Egicoccus sp. AB-alg2: one gene and its partner. The protein of the gene in region 1 interacts with the protein of each later gene in a pairwise test. Links are inferred from orthologs where the notes say so. Each region holds a gene or a part of one and is shown in the gene's direction. Other genes may lie near its edges.

Evidence for each region. Proteins that work in one complex are often made in the same cells at the same time.
Region 2: the proteins of ACERM0_RS07460 (region 1) and dnaE interact in binary tests that used the Escherichia coli proteins (3 or more experiments, as listed by UniProt). The link is inferred for Egicoccus sp. AB-alg2 from one-to-one orthologs.

What each region holds. Positions count from the first base shown.
Region 1 is NZ_JBGUAX010000003.1:482,571-490,382, forward strand. What follows is about bases 2,965-5,917. They hold ACERM0_RS07460 (aminotransferase class I/II-fold pyridoxal phosphate-dependent enzyme), read left to right. Parts: upstream 2,965-3,828; coding sequence 3,829-5,007; downstream 5,008-5,917. Other genes in these bases: ACERM0_RS07450 (acyl-CoA desaturase), read left to right, coding at 2,965-3,091; ACERM0_RS07455 (TetR/AcrR family transcriptional regulator), read left to right, coding at 3,167-3,832; ACERM0_RS07465 (nitrilase-related carbon-nitrogen hydrolase), read left to right, coding at 5,038-5,802; ACERM0_RS07470 (CAP domain-containing protein), read right to left, coding at 5,814-5,917. In the rest of the region: ACERM0_RS07430 (MarR family winged helix-turn-helix transcriptional regulator), read left to right, coding at 1-194; ACERM0_RS07435 (hypothetical protein), read right to left, coding at 211-456; ACERM0_RS07440 (hypothetical protein), read left to right, coding at 827-1,069; ACERM0_RS07445 (inositol monophosphatase), read right to left, coding at 1,151-1,969; more of ACERM0_RS07450, read left to right, coding at 2,117-2,964; more of ACERM0_RS07470, read right to left, coding at 5,918-6,866; ACERM0_RS07475 (RNA polymerase sigma-70 factor), read right to left, coding at 6,964-7,812. UniProt on the Escherichia coli protein: Shows aminotransferase activity with methionine and histidine as substrates, and to a lesser extent also with phenylalanine.
Region 2 is NZ_JBGUAX010000001.1:370,089-376,578, reverse strand. The notes cover bases 2,430-6,490. They hold dnaE (DNA polymerase III subunit alpha), read left to right. Parts: upstream 2,430-2,741; coding sequence 2,742-6,290; downstream 6,291-6,490. Other genes in these bases: ACERM0_RS01765 (peptidoglycan binding domain-containing protein), read left to right, coding at 6,440-6,490; map (type I methionyl aminopeptidase), read left to right, coding at 2,430-2,456. In the rest of the region: ACERM0_RS01790 (TraR/DksA family transcriptional regulator), read left to right, coding at 1-20; ACERM0_RS01785 (signal peptidase II), read left to right, coding at 26-670; ACERM0_RS01780 (RluA family pseudouridine synthase), read left to right, coding at 667-1,692; more of map, read left to right, coding at 1,689-2,429. UniProt on the Escherichia coli protein: DNA polymerase III is a complex, multichain enzyme responsible for most of the replicative synthesis in bacteria. This DNA polymerase also exhibits 3' to 5' exonuclease activity. The alpha chain is the DNA polymerase catalytic subunit.

The sequences.
Region 1 (7,812 bases):
ACGCCCGCAGCACCTACGCGGTCCTGACCGAGGACGGGTTCACCCAGGTCGTCGCGGCGGCCCCCGGACACGTCCGGGCCGTCCGGTCCCTCGTGTTCGACGCCTTGGACACCGCGGACGTGGCCGACCTCGAGCGGATCTGCTGGGCGATCGTGGCCCGGCTGGACACGGACGCCTACGCACCGCGCGCCTGACGGCAGGTCCGGCGGGTCAGGTCCGGCGACGGACCAGCAGCACGGCCGAGCCGACCCCGCCGGTGACGGCGGTCGCGGTCCCGCCCATCGCGAGGTAGCCGGCCAGGGCGAGCGAGTCGGCGGTACAGGCACCCTCACGCGTGCACGGGTGCAGCAACGCCAGGACGGCGGCGACCATCACCGCGAGTCCGCCCGCGAAGGCCAGCCCCCAGGCCAGCCACATGGCGCGTGACGGGCGACGGATCGTGGACCGGTCCTGCATCCTGCCCCGTGCGTCGGCGACTCGGCGTGGACCGGACCGTACCCAACCGGGGACGCGAATCGTGGCGGGCAGGCGGGTGCACCATCCTCTCCTGTCCGGGCGGACGTGGCCAGGAGGTCATGGCCGGGAGGCGGGACCCGCCCCCTGTCTCCGACCGCGGTCGTAGGTCAGCATGGGGTCATCCGAAACGGGGGTTCCCGCCTCGTGTCCGAACGGGTCTCGTCCGGACACCGCCCCCCGGCCAGCGGCCCGCCCGGGTCACCGTCCGGAGGGTGGCGGGGGCGCGACCACCTCACCGGCCCGGTGGGTGACGCTTCCCCAAGCACCTCCCAGCCGCGCGGCTGGGACCCCTGACCAAGGAGATCGACACATGCTGCTCCGTAAACGCTTCCTCTCGCTCGCCGCGGTCGCCGGCCTGGCCCTCGCGGGCGTCGCCTGCGACGACGGTGGCACCGCCGAGGACACCGGCACGACCGACACCGGGACGACCGAGGACACCGGCACCGAGGACCTGGGTGGCGAGACCGGCGCGGAAACCGGCACCGAGGACACCGGCGCCACCGACGACGCCACCGGTGGCGACACGATGGAGGACACGGAGACCGAGGGCTGATCCGCTCTCCGAACGACCTTCGCGCGACACCCACCGCCGTTCGGCGGTGGGTGTCGCCGTCGTATGCCTGGGCGGCGCGGCCTAGTCGGCGAGCAGGCGCTTGGCCAGCGAGCGCACACCCTCGAGGTCGCCGCCGGCCGCCGTGGCTGCGTGCAGCGTCGCGTGGTCGTCGCCCGGGCGCAGGGGCAGCAGGTCGTCGCCCTCCAGGGTGACGACGATGCCACCGGCCTCCTCGACGAGCAGCGAGCCCGCGGCGATGTCCCAGACGTGGGGGACGACCGCGACCGACGCGGCCGCCACCCCTTCGGCGACGAGGGCGAGGTCCAGGGCCGTGGAGCCCATCACGCGCGGGTTCAGGGCCACACCCGCCCGCCGGGCCCGCCGAGCGGTGCCGGTGGTGAGCATGACCGGGACGTGACCCATGGTGGCGTCGTCCCAGGCGACGGGACGGCGCACGTGGACCGTGGCACCGTCGCGACGCGTGCCTTCGCCCCGCACCGCCTCGTAGCGCCGCGACAGGGCGGGGGCGTCCACGGCGCCGAGCACCACCTCACCCCGGTAGGTGAGGGCGACCGCGACGCACCAGTACGGCAATCCGGCGGTGAAGTTCGAGGTCCCGTCGATCGGGTCGATGACCCAGCACCACTCGCGATCGGGAACCACGGTGTCGTGTTCCTCGCTGAGGATCCCGTGGCCGGGCAGCACGCGGCCGATCGCGGCTCGCAGGCGTTCGTCGGCCTCGTGATCCAGGTCCGTGACCGGCGTGCCGTCCGCCTTCGCGCTCGCCTCGACACGTCCGCTGGCCTGGCGCAGGTCGACACCGAGCGCGTCCAACGTGGGGTGGAGCAGCCCACGGGCATGCTCGATCACCAGGCGCACGTCGGCGGGCAGCGGCGTCACGGCGGTCCTCAGCGGGGGATGTCGGCACCCTACCCGCCGAGGTCGGGGCCGTTCGGTGGGCGACGGACGCCTGGCCGTTCGCGTCGACGCCTACGGCACCGTAACTTACTCTCTCGTAGCCAGACCCCCGTCCCCGAGGGAGCCCGCGTGTCCTCCGTCACTGCGTCCCGTCCTGCTCCGGAGCCCGACACGCCCGTCCGTGGCGTCGAACTGGCCTCGCCCCGCGCCGTGCGCTGGCAGCGGCTGTCGATCCTGCTGATCGTGGCGCTGCCCCTGCTCGGTCTCGGCGCCGCGCTGTGGTGGGGGTGGGGACGCGGGATCGGCGCCGTCGACCTCGGGCTGTTCCTCGGCTTCTACGTCTTCACGGGGTTGGGCATCACGGTCGGCTTCCACCGGCTGTTGACCCACCAGAGCTTCCGGGCGCCGCAGTGGGTCCGGGTGCTGTTCGCGGTCGCCGGGTCGATGGCCATCCAGGGCGCCGTCATCGACTGGGTCGCCACGCACCGCCGTCACCACGCCTACTCGGACCGGCCCGGCGATCCGCACTCGCCGCACGTGGACTTCGAGGACGGCTTCCGAGGTCTGCTCAAGGGCCTGTGGCACGCGCACGTCGGCTGGCTCGTCTCGCCCGAGCAGACCGTGCAGCAGGCCTGGGCGCCCGACCTGCTCAAGGACAAGGCGATCCTGCGGGTCAACCGGCTGTTCCCGTGGCTGATCCTCGCCACCTTCCTCCTGCCGGCCGTGCTGGGTGGTCTGCTGACGATGTCGTTCGCCGGTGCGCTCACCGGCTTCCTGTGGGGCGGTCTCGTCCGGATCTTCCTGCTCCACCACGTGACCTGGTCGATCAACTCGATCTGCCACGTCTTCGGTACCCGCCCGTGGGCCGCGCACGACGAGAGCCGCAACAACCCGGTCATGGCCCTGCTCGGCTTCGGCGAGGGCTGGCACAACGGCCACCACGCGTTCCCGGCCTCGGCCCGCCACGGGCTGCGCTGGTGGGAGTTCGACGTGTCGTGGGTCGTGATCCGCACCCTGCAGGTGCTGCGGCTCGCGCGTGACATCAAGCTGCCCTCGACGGCCCAACTCGAGCGCCGTACCCGTCGCGCCCGCGCCCGCGCGTAGTCGCGCCCGCGCGTAGCCGCGCCCCGGGCGGGTAGCGTGCCGGGCCAGACCATCGCCGGCGCTGAGGGGGCGTGCGTGACCACGGTCAGGCGGGTGCGCATGACGGCGCCCGAGCGGCGCGAGCAGTTGATCGGCGTCGCACGGTCCGTCTTCGCCGAACGCGGCTACCAGGGTGCGGCCATCGAGGAGATCGCCGACCGCGCGGGTGTGTCCAAGCCGGTGGTCTATCAGCACTTCGGCGGCAAGGAGGGCCTGTACGCGGTCGTCGTCGACCGTGAGGTCCGCCGGCTGACCAGTGCGATCGCCGGCTCGTTCGACGCGATCCACCCGCGGCTCGTCGCCGAGTCCGCGGCCGACGCGTTCCTCGCCTACATCGAGGAGCACGAGGACGGCTTCCGGGTGCTCGTCCGCGACGCCCCCGTCGGCGCCAGCGACGGCACCCTCGCCTCCGTGCTCGACGACGTGGCCGTCCGCGCCGAACGGCTGCTGGTCGACGAGTTCGGCGAACGGGGCTTCGACGAGAACACCGCGCCCATGTACGCACGCATGCTGGTGGGCGCGGTGGCCCTGGTCGGCGAGTGGTGGCTGGAGGTCCGCGAGCCGCCGCGCGAGGTCGTGGCGGCCCACGTCGTGAATCTGTTGTGGAACGGCCTGCGCCACCTCGACCCGGCACCCACGACCCGCCTCCGCGACGACCGGCTGCGTGGCCACGCCAGCGCGGCCGAGGAGGATCCCGCATGATCCCGCGCCCCGAGCCGCAACTGATCGCCCGCCTCCAGGGCTTCGGCACGACGATCTTCAGCGAGATGACCGCGCTGGCGATCGCGCACGACGCCGTCAACCTCGGCCAGGGCTTCCCCGACGAGGATCCGCCCGCGGCGATGGTCGAGGCGGCGGCGCAGGCGATGCGTGCGGGCCACAACCAGTACGCACCCGGGCCGGGCGTGCCCGCCCTGCGGCAGGCCGTCGCCGACCACCAGAAGCGCTTCCACGGCCTCGACCACGACCCGGACACCGAGGTGACTGTCACGTTCGGCGCCACCGAGGCGATGGCCGCCAGCCTGCTCGCCCTGTGCGAGGTCGGCGACGAGGTGATCGTGCTCGAGCCGACCTACGACGCCTACACGGCCATCATCACCCTCGCGGGTGCGGTGGAGGTGCGGGTCCCGCTGCGCCCGCCGCACTTCACCCTCGACCTCGACGCGCTGGCAGCCGCCATCACCCCACGGACGCGCGCGATGGTGCTCAACACCCCCCACAACCCGACCGGCACCGTGCTGCTGCCCGACGAGTTGGACACGATCGCCGCGCTGTGCGTGGAGAACGACGTGATCGCGCTGACCGACGAGGTGTACGAGCACCTCGTCTACGACGGTCGCCACGTGCCGCTGGCCACGCGTCCCGGCATGCGCGAACGGACCGTCACCATCTCTTCGGCCGGCAAGACCTTCTCCTGCACCGGCTGGAAGACCGGCTGGGCGTGCGCCGCGCCGCCGTTGACGCGGGCGCTGCGCACCACCAAGCAGTTCCTCTCCTTCGCGGGCGGTACCCCGCTGCAGCACGCCGTCGCGGTCGGCCTGGGCGCCGAGGACGCGGTCTACGACGGTGTCCGCGAGCGGCACCGGCGCCGCCGCGACCTCGTCGTCGACCGGCTCCTGGCCGCCGATCTGCCCGTGCACCGCCCCGCCGGCGGGTACTTCGTCACCCTCGACGTCGCCGCGCTCGGCCACGACGACGGGGAGACGTTCTGCCGCTGGGCGCCGGAGGCGCTCGGCGTCGCGGCCGTACCGGTCAGCGCGTTCGTCCGTGACCCGGGGCCGGTGCGTACGCTCGTGCGACTGGCCATCTGCAAGCCCGACGCCGTGCTCGAGGAAGGGCTGGACCGGCTCCTCCGCGCGCGCGAGCATCGGCCGTAGCCGTCGTCGTCGACCGATCGGAGCGCCGCGATGAGGATCGCCGCCGTGCAGCACGACATCGTGTGGGAGGACCGCGAGGCGACCCTGCGCCACCTCGACGACCGCGTGGCCGGCGCGGTGGCCGGCGGCGCCCGACTGGTCGCGTTCACGGAGATGTTCGCGACCGGCTTCTCCATGAACACGCACACGACCGCGGAGGCGCCGGATGGGCCGACCGTCACGTGGATGGTCGACCAGGCCGCCCGGCACGACGTCTGGGTGGCCGGGTCGCTGGCGATGCGCCTGCCCGAGCGCGAGTTGCCCGTCAACGCCCTGTGCGTGGTCTCGCCCGGTGGCGAGGTGCACCGCTACGACAAGATTCACCCCTTCAGCTACGCCGGCGAGCACGAGCGGTTCGGGGCCGGCGACCGGTTCGTCACCGTCGACGTCGAGGGAGTCCGACTGACGCCGTTCGTCTGCTACGACCTGCGCTTCGCCGACGAGTTCTGGGCGTGCGCCGCGACCACCGACGCCTACCTGGTGGTGGCGAACTGGCCGGCGCCCCGCCGCCACCACTGGCGGGCGCTGCTGGACGCCCGCGCGATCGAGAACCAGGCGTACGTGGTCGGCGTGAACCGTGTCGGCGAGGGCGGCGGACTCAGCTACACGGGCGACAGCCGGATCGTCGACCCGCTCGGTGAGGTCCTCGTGTCCGGAGCCGGCGGTGAGACGGTGCTGTTCGCCGATCTCGACCCGCACGTGGTCGCCAAGGTCCGCGACCAGTTGCCGTTCCTGCCCGACCGGCGCACCGGCTGACCTCGGTCCGGCTACCGGACCGTGAGCGACACGTCCCGGCCCGCGGACCGGCCGGCCGCGTTGTAGGCCATGACCCGCAGCGTCACGGTCTTGCCGCGCGGCAGGCCGGTGACGACGGCCGGCGACGTCTTCACCGTCGCCAGCGTCGCGGTGGACGCGCAGCCCGCCACGCACTTGACCCGGTAGCCCTTGACCGGCGCGGCCGTCGTGGACGCCGCCGGCGTGAACCGGACCTCGACCCGCCCGCTGCCCAGCGCGGTGGCGCTCGCACCGCCGGGGCGCGCCGGGCGGTCGATGGGCCTGACCTCGACGGTGACGGCCTTCGACGTGCCGGCCTGGTTGACCGCGCGCACGCCGAAGGTCGCCGTCGTGCCGGTCGGCAGGCCGGTCAGGGTGTGCGTGGTCGTCTCCGGCGGGAGCTTCGCGACCGTGGTGCCATTCACCTGGACGCGCAGACTCGTCGTCGGCGTGGTCGGGTGTGGCCACGCCAGCCGTACCGCGCCCGGCCCCGCCACCTTGCCGGTCAGCGACGCCGGTGGTGCGGGTGCCGGATGGGTCGCCGGCGACGTGGTGCTCGGATAGGTCGCGAAGTTCTGCGTGAGGTAGATGGCGCTGCCGTAGGCGGCCGGGGCGCAGGCGAAGCCGAGCCCGACGTGCGTCGACGTGGCCCGCATGATGTTGGCGTGGTGGCCGGGCGAGTCCACCAGCTGCTGGTGCAGGGCCCGCACCGAGTCCAGCCCCCGTTCCGGGTAGCGGTAGGCGATGTTCTCCGAGCCGCTCGTCGCGCCGGCCGGGTACTGGCCGAAGTACGACGGGTTGTGCGCGAACGTGCCGGTGGAGGCCATGTTGCGCGACCAGGTGCGGGCGACGTCGTGCAGCCCCTCGAGCGGTGCGACGGGCGCGACCCCGCCCGCGGCGCGCGTCTCGTTGATCAACTCCAGCGCGAGCCGCTCCATCCGCGCCGCCGTCTCCGTGCACGCGACGGTCGTGGCGTTCGCCGGGACGCTCGTGGCGCCGGCGAGCAGCAGCACGGCCATGAGCGCGGTGACGGTTCGTCGGAGCATCGCGGGCGATCCTGGTCGGCAGCGGCGGTCGCTCGTCCAACTCGTCGACCGTCGATGCGCCAGCCTTGAGCGCCCGCGCGCTGGGGCGACAGCCGCCTCACCTCGTGAGCAGGGACGGTTCGTCGATCCCGGCCAGCTTGTACGGGTTGTTGACCGCGTAGAGGTGCGTGATGCGGCCGTCGGCGACGACGAGGCTGACCACGGCGACGGCTTCTCCGTCGAGGTCGAGCCGGGCCGCCGGGGCGCCGTTCAGCCAGATGGTCTGGATGCGGGCGCCGGGTGCCGCCCGGGTGAGCCCGCCGAGCAGGCGTGCCACCCGCTGCGCGCCGTGCACCGGCTGCCGGATCGCCGCCGCGAGCCCGCCGCTGTCGGCGACCGCGACGACGTCGGGCGCCAGGACCTCGAGCAGCGCGTCGACGTCGCCGTCCTGTGCCGCGGCCAGGAACCGCTCCACCACCTCCCGTTGCTGCGTCGGGTCCACCTCCATGCGTGGCCGTCGGGCGGCGACGTGCTCCCGAGCCCGGTGGGCGATCTGCCGCACCGCCTCGGGGGACTTGTCGAGCGCCCCGGCGATCTCGTCGTAGGGGGTGTCGAAGACCTCGCGAAGTACGAACGTCGCGCGCTCGGCCGGGCCGAGCGTCTCCAGCACCGTGAGCATCGCGACCGAGACGCTCGCGGCCAGCTCGGCGTCCTCGGCCACGTCGGGGCTGGTCAGCAGCGGCTCCGGCAGCCATGGGCCGACGTAGTCCTCGCGGCGTCTGCCGAGCGAACGCAGCCGGTTCAGCGCCTGGCGGGTGACGATCCGGACCAGGTAGGCGCGCGGGTCTCGCACCTCGGCGTGGGCGACCTCGGCCCACCGCAGCCACGTCTCCTGCACGACGTCCTCGGCGTCGACGGCCGAGCCGAGCATCTCGTAGGCGACGGTGAACAGCAGGCCGCGGTGGGT
Region 2 (6,490 bases), on another replicon or contig:
GGGACGAGACTGGTCGTTGAACGACGTGGACCCCGCCGCGGGCGCCCCGCGGGCGGCGTCCCGGCTCGCGGTGCAGGTCGGCGTCCTCGTCACCGCCGCCGTCGTGGTGCTCGACCAGGCCACCAAGGAACTGGCCGAGGCGCTGCTGGAGCTCGGCGAGTTCGTCCCGTTCCTCGGTGAACGGATCGGCTGGCAACTGGTCTACAACCCGGGCGCGGCGTTCGGCATCCCGGCGCCGGCGTGGCTGTTCCTGATCGTGACGGTCCTGGTGACCTGGATCGTCGCGCGGGCACTGCCGCGGACCACCTCCCTGCTGCAGGCGGCGGCCTACGGACTGCTACTGGCGGGAGCGCTGGGCAACGCCATCGACCGCCTGGTGCGACCCAACGTCGTCGGGGAGGTCAGCGGGTTCTTCCAGGGCGACGTCGTCGACTTCGTCGCCTGGGGCACCTTCCCGCGCTTCAACGTCGCCGACTCCGCCATCACGGTCGGCTTCGTGCTGCTCACGCTCGCCCTGTGGCGTGAAGAGCGCAGCGCACGTGGCGACGAGGCCGTCGACACCGCGCCAGGCGTCGACGACGCCGACGCGGCCGTCGAGCGCGACTCGCCCGGGTCATCCGGGGTCGCAGACGGTCGCCCGCAGCGCGCCGGGGCGCCGGAGACGCCGTGAGCCGGTTCGTCGTGCCCGACGAGCAGGACGGCCAGCGCCTGGACGTGGTGGTCGCCGGCCTGCTCGACGTGTCACGGTCGCGGGCGGCGGCGCGCCTGGCGGCCGGCGACGTCACGCTCGCCGGTCGCCCGGCCGGCAAGCAGCAGCGGGTGCGCGCGGGGCAGACCGTCGAGGTGCGCGCGGCCGCGCCGGCCGCGGCGCCACCCGCACCTCCGCCGCTGCCGCCGGTCCGTTACCAGGACGCGCACCTGCTGGTCGTCGCCAAGCCGGCCGGCATGGTCGTGCACCCGGGGCACGGACGGCCGCACGGGACGCTGGTCGACGCCCTGCGCGGCGCCGGCGTGCCCCTGGCGGCGGTCGGCGGTGACGAACGGCCCGGGATCGTCCATCGGCTCGACCGTGACACCTCGGGTCTGCTGGTGGTCGCCAAGACCGACGCCGCCCACGCCGGGCTGGTGTCGGCCCTGAAGCGACGGCAGGTGGCGCGGCGCTACCTCGCCGTCGTGCAGGGCGTGCCTCCCAACCGCCGGGGTCGAGTCGAGGCACCGCTGGCCCGCGCGCCCGGCGACCGCACCCGGTTCGCGGTACGCGCGGACGGCAAGCCGGCGGTCACGCGCTACGTCGTCCTCGACGACGTCGCGGCCGGCGGCTCCGGCCAGCACGTCGCCGCGCTGGCCTGCGCGCTCGAGACCGGCCGTACGCACCAGATCCGTGTGCACCTCGCGGCCCTCGGCCATCCCATCCTGGCCGACACCACGTATCGTGGGTCCGCGACACTGGCCGAGCGGCTCGGTGTGTCCCGCATCGCCCTCCACGCCGGCCGGCTGGCCTTCGTGCACCCGATCACGGGCGTCGAGGTGGCCGTCGACGAACCGCTGCCCGACGACCTGGCGGCGCTTCGCGACCGGCTGGGACTGCGGATCCCGACCGGCTGGTGGGAGGCGATCGACCACGGAGCCGCTGGCGCCACGGCCGTCACCGACGCCACCGACACCGCCGACGCCGAGGAAGGACCATCGTGATCATCCGCAAGTCGCGCAAGGACATCGCCGGGCTGCGCGAGGCCGGACGCGTCGTCGCGCTCGCGCACCGGGCGATGCGCGCCGCCGCGGACGTGGGTGTGACGCTGCGCGACCTCGACGAGGTCGCGCGCGACGTCCTGCGCGAGCACGGAGCCACCTCGGCGTTCCTCGACTACCACCCGCACTTCGCACCCACGCCGTTCCCCGGGGTCATCTGCGCGTCGAAGAACGACGTCATCGTCCACGGCATCCCCAACGACGATCCGCTCAAGGACGGCGACCTGCTCAGCATCGACTTCGGCGCCATCCTCGACGGCTGGGTCGGCGATGCCGCCGTGACGTTCTCGGTCGGCACCGTGCGGCCCGAGGACGAGCACCTGCGCCAGGCGGCCGAGGACGCCCTGGCCGCCGGCATCGCGGCCGCGGCGCCGGGGGCGCGGCTCGGCGACATCGGCGCCGCGATCGGCGCGATCGGTCGTGGCCACGGCTACGGCATCCCACAGGGCTGGGGCGGGCACGGCGTCGGCCGCGCCATGCACGAGGAGCCGTCGGTGCCAAACGAGGGCCAGCCCGGCCGCGGCCTGCGCCTACGCCCCGGGCTCGTCATCGCGATCGAGCCGATGTTCATGGCCGGCGGTCGTGACGACTACCGGATCGACGACGACGGGTGGACGATCCGCACGGTCGATGGCAGCCGTGCTTCGCACGCGGAGCACACCATCGCCATCACCGACGACGGCCCGCAGATCCTGACCCTTCCCTAGGCGCGAGCACCAAGACCCTCGGCCGCGGTGCGCGGGGCCGAGCGGCGGCTGCGCGCCTGGCGCGGGGGTGGCAGGCGCTGCCGGGCGCCTGCGGCCGCGGCTGGTAGCGTGACGAACCACAGGCGTGTGGTTCTGGCACCGTCGGCGCGTCGACCCGGCGGTCCTTCCCCGAGGACTCCCGCCTGCGCCGACGCTGCCCACCGCCATGGTCGGGTGGGGTCCGGCCGGATGTGGTCGAGCGACGAGCATGCGGTGCCCCGTGGTGGGGCAGGGGAGTGGACGGCAGTGGGCAGTGGCGACCGCGACAGCTTCGTCCACCTGCACGTCCACACCGAGTACTCGATGCTCGACGGCGCCTCGCGTGTCGGCCAGCTGTTCGACAAGGTCGCCCAGGACGGGCAGCCGGGCGTCGCCATCACCGACCACGGCGTGCTGTTCGGCCTCGCCGACTTCTACCGGCAGGGCACGGCCAAGGGCGTCAAGCCGATCCTCGGCTCCGAGCTCTACCAGGCGATCGGGTCGCGCAACGAGCAGCGCCTCGGCGGCTCCGACGGCCGGCAGCGCTACTTCCATCTGACGACCTTGGCGGCCGACGACACCGGCTACAAGAACCTCGTCAAGCTGTCCACCAAGGCCTACCTCGACGGCTACTGGTACAAGCCGCGCGTCGACAAGGAACTGCTGGCGGCCCACAGCGAAGGCATCGTCGTCCTGTCGGGGTGCCTCGGCTCCGAGGTGAACCAGGCCCTGCTCGCCGGCGACGAGGAGAAGGCGCGCCAGGCCCTGAGCGACTTCAAGGACATCTACACCGCCGAGCGGTTCTTCGTCGAGCTCCAGGACCACGACATCCCGGAGCAGAAGACGACCTGGCCGGTCCTGGAGGAGCTGGCCAAGCAGCTCGGCCTGCGCACCGTCATCACCAACGACTCGCACTACACCAACGCCGAGGACGCCGAGGCACACGACGTCCTGCTGTGCATCCAGACCGGCTCGAAACTCTCCGACACGGACCGGTTCAAGTTCTCGGGCGACCAGTTCTACGTGAAGACCGCCCGTGAGATGCGCGAGGAGTTCCACCAGTACCGCGACGCGCTCGACGCCACGCTCGACATCGCGGAGATGTGCGACGCGAAGATCGAGTTCGACCTCGACCTGCTGCCGGCGTTCCCGTGCCCACCCGGCATGACCGAGGCCGAGTTCCTGCGCCACAAGGTCTGGGAGGGCGCGAAGGAGCGCTACGGCGACCCGGTCCCGGACGCGGTCGCCCAGCGCATCGAGTACGAGCTCGGCGTCATCGAGAACATGGGCTTCCCGGCCTACTTCCTGATCGTCGCCGACCTGTGCGAGTACGCCCGCAGCGCCGGGATCCGGGTCGGGCCCGGGCGCGGCTCGGCCGGCGGGTCGGTGGTGGCCTTCTGCACCGACATCACGCGCGTCGACCCGATCAAGTACGGGCTGATCTTCGAGCGCTTCCTCAACCCGGCACGCATCCAGATGCCGGACATCGACATCGACTTCGACGACCGCCGCCGCGGCGAGATGATCCGCTACGCCGCCTCGCGCTACGGCGACGACCACGTCGCGCAGGTCGTCACCTTCGGCACCATCAAGGCCAAGTCGGCCATCCGCGACGCCGCCCGCGTGCTCGACGAGCCGTTCAGCGTCGGCGACACGCTGTGCAAGATGATGCCGCCGCCGGTGCAGGGCAAGGAGGCGCCGCTCGTCGAGGCCTACGAGAAGTCCTCCGAGTTGCGCGAGTCGCGCAACGACCCCACCTACCGCAAGGTGCTGGAGACGGCGGAGAAACTCGAGGGACTGAAGCGCCAGCACGGCATCCACGCGGCCGCGGTCATCATCGGCGCCTCGCCGCTGGACGAGGTCGTGCCGCTGCTGAAGACCGACAACGGCGAGATCGTCACCCAGTACGAGATGGGCGCGGCCGAGGCCATCGGTCTGCTGAAGATGGACTTCCTCGGCCTGCGCAACCTCACCGTCATCTCGGACGCCGAACGGCACATCAAGGCCAACCGGGGGGTCGAGGTCGATCTCGACGACCCGGAACTGCTCGGGGACATGGACGACCCCAAGGCCTACGAGATGCTGTCCACCGGGTTCACCCTCGGGGTGTTCCAGTTGGACTCCACCGGCATGCAGGCCCTGGTCCGAAAGCTCAAGCCGACCCGCTTCGAGGACATCTCGGCCCTGCTGGCGCTGTACCGCCCGGGCCCACTGTCCATGGACATGCACGTCGCCTACGCCAACCGCAAGAACGGGCTGGAGGGCGTCTCGTACGCCCACCCGGACCTCGAGCCCGTGCTGGGCGAGAGCTACGGCGTGATCGTCTACCAAGAGCAGGTCATGAAGATCGCCACCGATCTGGCGGGCTTCACGATGTCGGACGCCGACGGGCTGCGCAAGGCGGTCGGCAAGAAGAAGCGCGACCTGATGGAGTCCTTCAAGGACCAGTTCATCAGCGGTGGCGTCGACAACGGCTACGACAAGCAACTGATGACGTCCCTGTGGGGCCTCATCGAGAAGTTCGCCGAGTACGGGTTCAACAAGTCGCACACGGTCGCCTACGGCGTCGTCAGCTACCAGACCGCCTGGCTCAAGGCGCACTACCCGGTCGAGTACATGGCGGCGCTGCTGACCAGCGTGAAGAACCACAAGGACAACAAGCCGCTCTACCTCAACGAGTGCCGGCGCATGGGCATCCCCGTGCTCCCGCCGGACATCAACGAGTCGGGCAGCGACTTCACCCCTCGCGACGACCAGATCCTGTTCGGGCTGTCGGCCGTGCGCGGGGTCGGTGAGGGCATCGTCGAGCAGATCGTGCGGGCCCGTACGGAGAAGGGCCGCTTCGTCGACTTCGCCGACTTCTGCGCCAAGGTCGACGCGAGCGTGCTCAACAAGCGCACCCTGGAGAACCTCGTCCTGGCGGGGGCGTTCTCGTCGCTCGGCCACAGCCGCAAGGGGCTGCTCGCCGTCTACGAGCTGATGGTCGACACCGCCCAGAAGGCGAAGAAGGACGAGGCCGCCGGCTTCATGTCGCTGTTCGGCGACGACAACGGCGGCGACACGGTCGACCTCGACGACGCGCCGGAGATCCCCACCGACGAGTTCGACAAGTCCCAGCTGCTGAAGTTCGAGCGCGAGATGCTCGGCCTGTACGTCTCCGACCATCCGTTGTTCGGGACCGAGCGGGTGCTCGAGCGCCACATCGACACCAGTTGCGCCGGTCTGCGCGAGCGCAAGGACAACGACAACGTCACGGTCGGAGGTGTGCTGACCGGCCTCACCAAGAAGTTCACCAAGAAGGGTGACACCTACCTGGTGGCCACGCTCGAGGACCTCACGGGCAACGTCGAGGTGGTGTTCTGGCCCAACACCTACCGGGCGGCCCACGAGGTCCTGGTCGAGGACGCGGTGCTGGTGGTCACCGGTCGCCTCGAGGTTCGCGACGAGGCGATCAAGTTGCAGGCCAACCGGGTGTCGGCGCCGGATCTGTCGGAGGCGCTGGGCTCACCGATCGTGGTGCGCTTCGCCGCCCAGCAGTGCACCGCGGATGCCGTGCGCCGGCTCAAGGACATCCTCGTGCACCACCAGGGCCCGGTGCCGGTGCACCTGCAGGTGGAGGCGCTCGACGGCGCGTCGCGTACCTACCGGCTGGGCGACGACCTGCGCGTCGAGCGCCACTCGGGACTCTTCGGCGAGATCAAGGCGGCGTTCGGCCCGCAGAGCGTCGACGACGACGCGGGCGACCGGACCTTCGGCGGCGACGACGAGGAGCCGAGGTGGCGGCGGGCCAAGGACCGCGAGCCCGCGCTGACCTGACGGCGGACGCATGAGACCGCCGCGAGGTTGCATCGGACTGCGTCCGGTGGCCGCAACGCGCGTCCGATGCATGGTCGCACGACCGGGTTATCCTCGGAGCCAGCGCATGCTGTTTGGTATGCGTTGAAAGAGATCAGATCGACGGGGGCATGGGGATGACCACGGACACGGACCACGCGAGGTCACGACCGGGCGCACGC